2 regions of the Paraburkholderia kururiensis genome follow, and region 1 is predicted to be linked to the other one. Evidence: predicted binding sites of a transcription regulator. Region 1 holds the regulator's gene; the other holds the start of a gene.
The links. The regulator HrcA, encoded in region 1, represses chaperone genes, less so after heat shock. The targets are predictions, from matches to a motif close to TTAGCACTCNNNNNNNNNGAGTGCTAA.
Positions count from the first base shown of each region.

Region 2: the regulator HrcA is predicted to act here: its motif matches at 1,914-1,940, upstream of groES (co-chaperone GroES).

Region 1 is NZ_CP139965.1:3,603,981-3,607,566, reverse strand. Features, by position in the region: gene recN (DNA repair protein RecN) at 1-106, opposite strand, end outside; gene U0042_RS16065 (NAD kinase) at 136-1,038, opposite strand; gene hrcA (heat-inducible transcriptional repressor HrcA) at 1,349-2,368, shown strand; gene hemH (ferrochelatase) at 2,505-3,572, shown strand.
Region 2 is NZ_CP139965.1:5,036,368-5,039,953, forward strand. Features, by position in the region: gene U0042_RS22645 (endo alpha-1,4 polygalactosaminidase) at 1-99, shown strand, start outside; gene U0042_RS22650 (chloride channel protein) at 233-1,606, shown strand; gene groES (co-chaperone GroES) at 2,013-2,303, shown strand; gene groL (chaperonin GroEL) at 2,349-3,586, shown strand, end outside.

The sequences.
Region 1 (3,586 bases):
ACTTGCCGGCGCCGGTCTCGCCCGAGAAAACCGTGAAGCCGCTGTTGAACTCGAGATCGAGCGCGGCGACGATGACGAAGTCGCGTATCGAAAGGTGGCGGAGCATGGTCTGGGTTCTGGCTTCTGCGTTTGGAGTCAGTACAGCGAGTTGTCCTCGAGCGACGGATGTTCGTTCCAGTGCAGCTTCTGGCGCAGCGTGGCGTAATAGCTGTAGCCCACGGGATGCAGGATCGGCACCGTATGGCGCGAGCGGCGCACCTCGATGGTGTCGTTCAGTTGCAGCGCGGTGAACGACTGCATGTCGAAATTGACGTTGACGTCCCGGCCCGCGACGATCTGGATGCTCACTTTGCAGCTGTCGGGCAGCACGATAGGGCGGTTCGAGAGCGCGTGCGGCGCGATGGGCACGAGCACGATGCCCTGCAACTGCGGATGCAGGATCGGCCCCGACGACGACAGCGCGTAGGCCGTAGATCCCGTTGGCGTGGCGACGATCAGGCCGTCAGAACGCTGGTTGTACATGAAGCGGCCATCCACGTGCACGCGCAGTTCGGCCATGCCTGAAAAGCCGCTGCGGTTCACCACCACGTCGTTGAAGGCGATCGCGTGGTAGATGGGATCGCCGTCGCGCGTGATGCGCGCTTCCAGCAGCGTGCGCTCCTCGCGCTCGAAGCTGCCGCATAGCATTTGCGGCACGACTTCCTGCATGTCGGCGAGCGGGATGTCCGTAATGAAGCCTAGCCGACCGATGTTGATGCCGATGAGCGGTGTGCGGTACGGCGCGAGCTGCCGTCCGATGCCGAGCATGGTTCCGTCGCCACCGAGCACGACCGCGACGTCGGCGCGCGCTCCGATTTCCGCCGGCCGCAGCGCCGTATAGCCGGTTGCCCCAATGTCCTGTGCCGTCTCGGCCTCGAACACCACGTCGAAACCCCGTTTCGCGATGCACGAGGCGAGCGCCGTCAGCGGCTCGGCAATGCCGGGCGTGTTGCTGCGCCCGACGAGCGCCACGGTCTTGAACTGGCTGTTGATCTGCATGCCGGCATTACACCATAGTCAGGTCGCGAAAAGAACCGTGCACACCCGCCGCGACAGGCCCCGCGGCACGCCGTATGACGGGGGCGCTGAGCCTTGCACGATTATCGCTAGAATGGTGATGTGTTGATGACAGGGCGAAAGGTCATGTCGATGAGGTGGCGATGTCTGCGGCCACGTGTGGCGGGTGCCTTCCGGGCGAGCGTGACACAGCCGTTGCGCCAGCGGCTGGTGCGCGAACATGCCGCAACACCCGACGCGCGGGCGTGCGTCGGCTCCCGGGCGACAGGTCGTTGAGCTAAAATTTTGCGTCATGCTAGATCCTCGCGCACAAACCCTCCTCAAAACGCTGATCGAGCGATACATCGCCGAGGGGCAGCCGGTCGGCTCGCGCACGTTGTCGCGATTCTCGGGCCTCGAACTGAGCCCCGCGACCATTCGCAACGTGATGTCGGATCTCGAAGAACTCGGTCTCGTCGCCAGCCCGCACACGTCCGCGGGACGCATACCCACGCCGCGCGGCTACCGTCTGTTCGTGGATACCATGCTCACGGTGGAACCGGCCGGGGACGAAGAGGCTGTCACGCGCGCAGTAAAAACCACCCTGAAGCCGGGCGAACCGCAAAAGGTGATCGCAGCGGCGGCGAGCGTGCTTTCTAATCTCTCGCAGTTCGCGGGCGTCATCCTGACGCCGCGGCGCAGCCATGTCTTCAAGCAGATCGAATTCATGCGCCTGTCGGACAAGCGCATTCTGCTCATCATCGTGACGCCCGAGGGCGACGTACAGAACCGCATCATGGCCACGCAGCGGGACTTTTCGCCGTCCGAACTCATTGAAGCGTCCAATTACATCAACGCGCATTTCGCGGGACTCTCGTTCGACGAGGTGCGTGGGCGCCTGCGCGAGGAAATCGATCAGTTGCGCGGCGACATGACGGCCCTCATGCACGCAGCGGTGACGGCGAGCACCGACGAAGTCGAACCCGGGGAAACCGTGCTGATTTCGGGCGAGCGCAATCTGCTCGAGGTGGCCGACCTGTCTTCGGACATGGCCCGCCTGCGCAGGCTTTTCGACATATTCGATCAAAAGACCAGCCTCCTTCAGTTGCTCGATGTTTCCAGCCATGCACAGGGCGTGCAAATTTTCATCGGCGGCGAATCGAATCTCGTGCCTATCGAAGAAATGAGCGTCGTGACCGCGCCGTACGAAGTGAACGGCAAGATCGTGGGCACGCTCGGCGTGATCGGCCCCACGCGCATGGCCTATAACCGCGTGATTCCTATCGTGGACATCACGGCGCGCCTGCTCTCCACCGCCCTCAGCCAGCAATAAGCGCGCAGAACTCATCATCGGCGATGCCCGCGCGGCATACCATCCGCCGGATGGCCGACTGTCCCCGCAGGGGGCGCTGGCTATAATGAAAACTTTCCAACCGGATCTCCGCGCCACGCGGCAGACCTTCTCGCCTATGCGCTTCGATCTCGAGCGGCCTTCGCAGTCTGCTGCGTCTCATCGCGTTGCCGTGCTGCTCATCAATCTCGGCACGCCGGACGCGCCTACGCCGCGTGCCGTGCGCCGCTACCTCGCGCAGTTCCTCTCGGACCCGCGCGTGGTGGAGATTCCCGCATTGCTCTGGCAGGTGATCCTGCGCACGGTGATCCTGCCGTTCCGGGGCTCGGCCTCCGCAAAGAAGTACGCATCGGTATGGATGCCGGAGGGCTCGCCGTTGCGCGTCTTCACGGAGAAGCAGGTGGAGGGCTTGCGGCAACTGCTGCACGTCAACGACTACGCGGTGATCGTCGACTACGCGATGCGCTACGGCACGCCAGGCATTCCGGCCGTGCTCAACCAGCTCAGGCTTGCGGGCGCCGAGCGGATTCTGCTGATGCCCATGTATCCGCAGTATTCGTCGTCAACCACGGCCACTGCCTTCGACGACGCCTTCACCGCGCTGCGTCGCATGCGCAACCAGCCGGAGATCCGTACGGTGCGTCATTACTGTGACCATCCGGCCTATATCAGCGCGCTTGCCGCACAGATTCATCACTACTGGAACGCACACGGCCGGCCCGATTTCGCCGCCGGCGACCGGCTCGTGCTGAGCTTTCACGGCGTGCCGAAGCGCACCATGGATCTCGGCGACCCCTATCACGACCAATGTCAGCAGACCGCGAGCCTCTTGATGCATGCGCTCGGTCTTCAGCCGGTGGAGTGCCTCGTCACGTTCCAGTCGCGATTCGGTCGGGCCGAATGGCTTCAGCCTTACACCGCGCCCACCCTGAAGGAACTCGGTTCGGCCGGCGTGAAGCGGGTCGACGTGTTTTGCCCCGGCTTCACCGCTGACTGCTTGGAAACGATCGAAGAGATCGGCATCGAAGGGCGCGACGAATTCCTCCATGCCGGCGGCAAGGCGTTTCACCGGATACCCTGTCTCAATGCGGCGCCGGCGTGGATTGCGGCGCTGGGCGAGATCGTGGCGCAGAATCTTCAGGGCTGGTCGGTGCAGGCACCCGTGCCGGCGGGCGTGGCGGCATGAGGCGTGCTTTGCCG
Region 2 (3,586 bases), 1.4 Mb from region 1:
GGCTGGAACGCGAGCGTGAACGCGGGGTTGAGCCCGTCGGTGTCGATTCAGGCGCTCAATCAGGTGTGCTGGTGGTCGTTCCTGCCGACGCCCAGCTGAGCGAAGTCCAAGCATGCTCATGTACTGGACGAATCAATTAGGAAAAATAAGTCATAGCACGCATGCTGCCGCGCAACTAAGATTCGGGTTTTCCCTTGTCTGGCGGCGCATCATGGCTTCCGAATTCTCTTCGATGGCTCGCTTCGGCGCCGGGCGCAGTCGCCTGCGCGCGCTCGTGGCGCTGACGGTGGTGACTGTGCTGACCGGCGTTGGCGCAGGTCTCGGCGGCATGCTGCTGGCGCTGTTGCTGCATGCTATCCAGCATCTCGCCTATGGTTACAGCCTGGACCACTTCGTCGGCCACGAGAGCTTCCTGAGCGGCGTGAGCGGCGCATCGCCGCAGCGACGGTTCGCGGCGCTTGTGACGTGCGGCCTGGTTGCGGGGCTCGGATGGTGGATGCTCTACCGCTTCGGCCGGCCGCTCGTCAGCATCAAGCGGGCCGTCAAGGCGGATGGGCCCCGCATGCCGGGGGCGAGCACCGTCGTCCATGCGCTGCTGCAGATCGTTACCGTGGCGCTCGGCTCGCCGCTGGGCCGGGAAGTGGCGCCGCGCGAGATCGGCGCGGTGTGGGGTAGCTGGCTTTCGCAGCGGGCGGGGCTGAGTGCCGGCGAAACCCGCATCATCATTGCGTGCGGCGCCGGTGCGGGCCTCGCTGCGGTTTACAACGTGCCGCTGGGTGGTGCGCTGTTCGTGCTCGAAGTGCTGCTGGGAACCTTCGAGTGGCGGGCGCTGGTGCCCGCCATCGTGACTTCGACGATTGCGGCCGCCACCGCGTGGCTCGGACTCGGTAACGAACATCAGTACACGCTGCTCGGGCCGCTCGCCCTGACAATGCCGCTTGCCGTATGGTCGGCTATCTGCGGTCCGGTCTTTGGGCTCGCCGCGTGGGGATTCACGCGGCTCGCAGAACAGGCCCGCGCCCGCGCACCGAAGGACGGGCGGTTGCCGCTCTTTGCGCTCGTCAACTTCGCGGTGATCGGCGCGCTCGTTATCTATTTCCCGCAGCTGGCCGGCAACGGTAAAGGCGCCGCAACGCTTTCGTTCGATAGCGCCCTGACCATCGGGCTCGCCGCGACCCTGCTCGTGCTGAAGGTCGTGATCGAAATCGGCAGCCTGCGCGCGGGCGCGGAAGGCGGGCTGCTTACGCCGGGGCTGACGAACGGCGCGCTGCTCGCCGTCGTGCTCGGCGGCGTGTGGAGCATGATCTGGCCGGGGACGTCGGCCGGTGCCTTCGCGATGGTGGGTGCGGCGGCGTTCCTGGCCGCATCGATGCAGATGCCCATGACCGCGCTGGTGCTCATGGTCGAGTTCACGCAGGTGGGCCACGACATGCTGATCCCGATGCTGCTCGGCATTGCCGGATCTGTCGCAACGTTCAGGCTCGTCACACAGGCCACGGCACGGGCTCCGGCGCCGGCCGCTATAAAGCGAGAATCGCAAGGCGCACTGCCGGGTACGCAGCGGCCTGCGGCATTGGCGTCCGCGCCGGTTCGCGAGCGCGCCTGACGCCGCGCTTCATTTCCAGTGGCCGGCAGGGCATTCGCGTGCATACTGAGCGGCCCGCCTTCTCGGGGATTTCCCTGGGAAGGCATGGCGCATCTGCCTGCGTCACGTCTGAGGACGGGGTGGGGAGCGTGGGCGTCCACTCTCGTCGCTCTCGTACAACTCATTGTTTTCAATGGGGATCCGGCTTGGGTCCTGACGCGGCGCAAGGTCGCTGACTCGGTGGATTTTGGACGCGCCAGGTGTCGTGAGAAGCGCGCCTTCCACACCCGTCCCCCGTTCTTGAATTTGTCACCACCCGTCCATATAATTAGCACTCACCGCACGAGAGTGCTAACAACATCTCCGGCCTGGCTACGCCAGGCCGGGTTTCTTGAGTGTCCTTCAAGTCTCGAAGAGAGGAGTTTGTATGAACCTTCGTCCTTTGCATGATCGCGTGATCGTCAAGCGTCTGGATCAGGAAACCAAGACCGCCTCGGGTATCGTGATTCCCGACGCGGCAGCTGAGAAGCCGGACCAAGGCGAAGTGCTGGCGATCGGCCCGGGCAAGCGTGATGACAAGGGCGCCCAGATCGCGCTCGACGTGAAGGTCGGCGATCGCGTCCTGTTCGGCAAGTACGCTGGCCAGACCGTCAAGGTGGACGGCCAGGAACTGCTCGTGATGCGCGAAGAAGACATCATGGCCGTGGTCAACAAGTAAGCCTGCACGGTCCATATTCACCAAAGAGATTCAAGGAGTTACAAGATGGCAGCTAAAGACGTCGTGTTCGGCGATTCCGCCCGTTCGAAGATGGTCGAAGGCGTGAACATTCTCGCCAATGCAGTGAAGGTCACGCTGGGTCCGAAGGGCCGCAACGTGGTGCTCGAGCGCAGCTTCGGCGGCCCGACGGTCACCAAGGACGGTGTGTCGGTCGCGAAGGAAATCGAGCTGAAGGACAAGCTGCAGAACATGGGCGCCCAGATGGTCAAGGAAGTGGCTTCCAAGACCAGCGACAACGCAGGTGACGGCACGACGACCGCTACCGTGCTGGCTCAGTCCATCGTTCGCGAAGGCATGAAGTACGTCGCATCGGGCATGAACCCGATGGACCTGAAGCGCGGCATCGACAAGGCCGTCGCCGCAGCCGTCGAAGAGCTGCGCAAGATCAGCAAGCCCTGCACGACCAGCAAGGAAATCGCTCAGGTCGGCGCGATCTCGGCCAACAGCGACACGTCGATCGGCGACCGCATCGCGGAAGCCATGGACAAGGTCGGCAAGGAAGGCGTGATCACGGTTGAAGACGGCAAGTCGCTCGCCGACGAGCTGGAAGTCGTGGAAGGTATGCAGTTCGACCGCGGCTACCTGTCGCCGTACTTCATCAACAATCCGGACAAGCAGGTCGCCGTCCTGGAAAGCCCGTTCGTGCTGCTGCACGACAAGAAGGTCTCGAACATCCGTGACCTGCTGCCGGTTCTGGAACAGGTTGCCAAGGCTGGCCGTCCGCTCCTCATCATCGCCGAAGACATCGAAGGCGAAGCGCTCGCAACGCTCGTGGTCAACAACATCCGCGGCATCCTGAAGACCGTGGCCGTCAAGGCTCCGGGCTTCGGCGACCGTCGCAAGGCCATGCTCGAAGACATCGCGATCCTGACCGGCGGCCAGGTGATCGCGGAAGAAACGGGCCTGTCGCTCGAGAAGGCAACGCTGGCCGAACTGGGTCAAGCGAAGCGCATCGAAGTGGGCAAGGAAAACACCACGATCATCGACGGCGCTGGCGAAGCCCGCAACATCGAAGCACGCGTCAAGCAGATCCGCGCGCAGATCGAGGAAGCCACCTCGGACTACGACCGCGAGAAGCTGCAAGAGCGCGTCGCGAAGCTGGCTGGCGGCGTGGCCGTGATCAAGGTGGGTGCCGCGACCGAAGTCGAAATGAAGGAAAAGAAGGCACGCGTGGAAGACGCGCTGCACGCAACCCGCGCTGCCGTTGAAGAAGGCATCGTCCC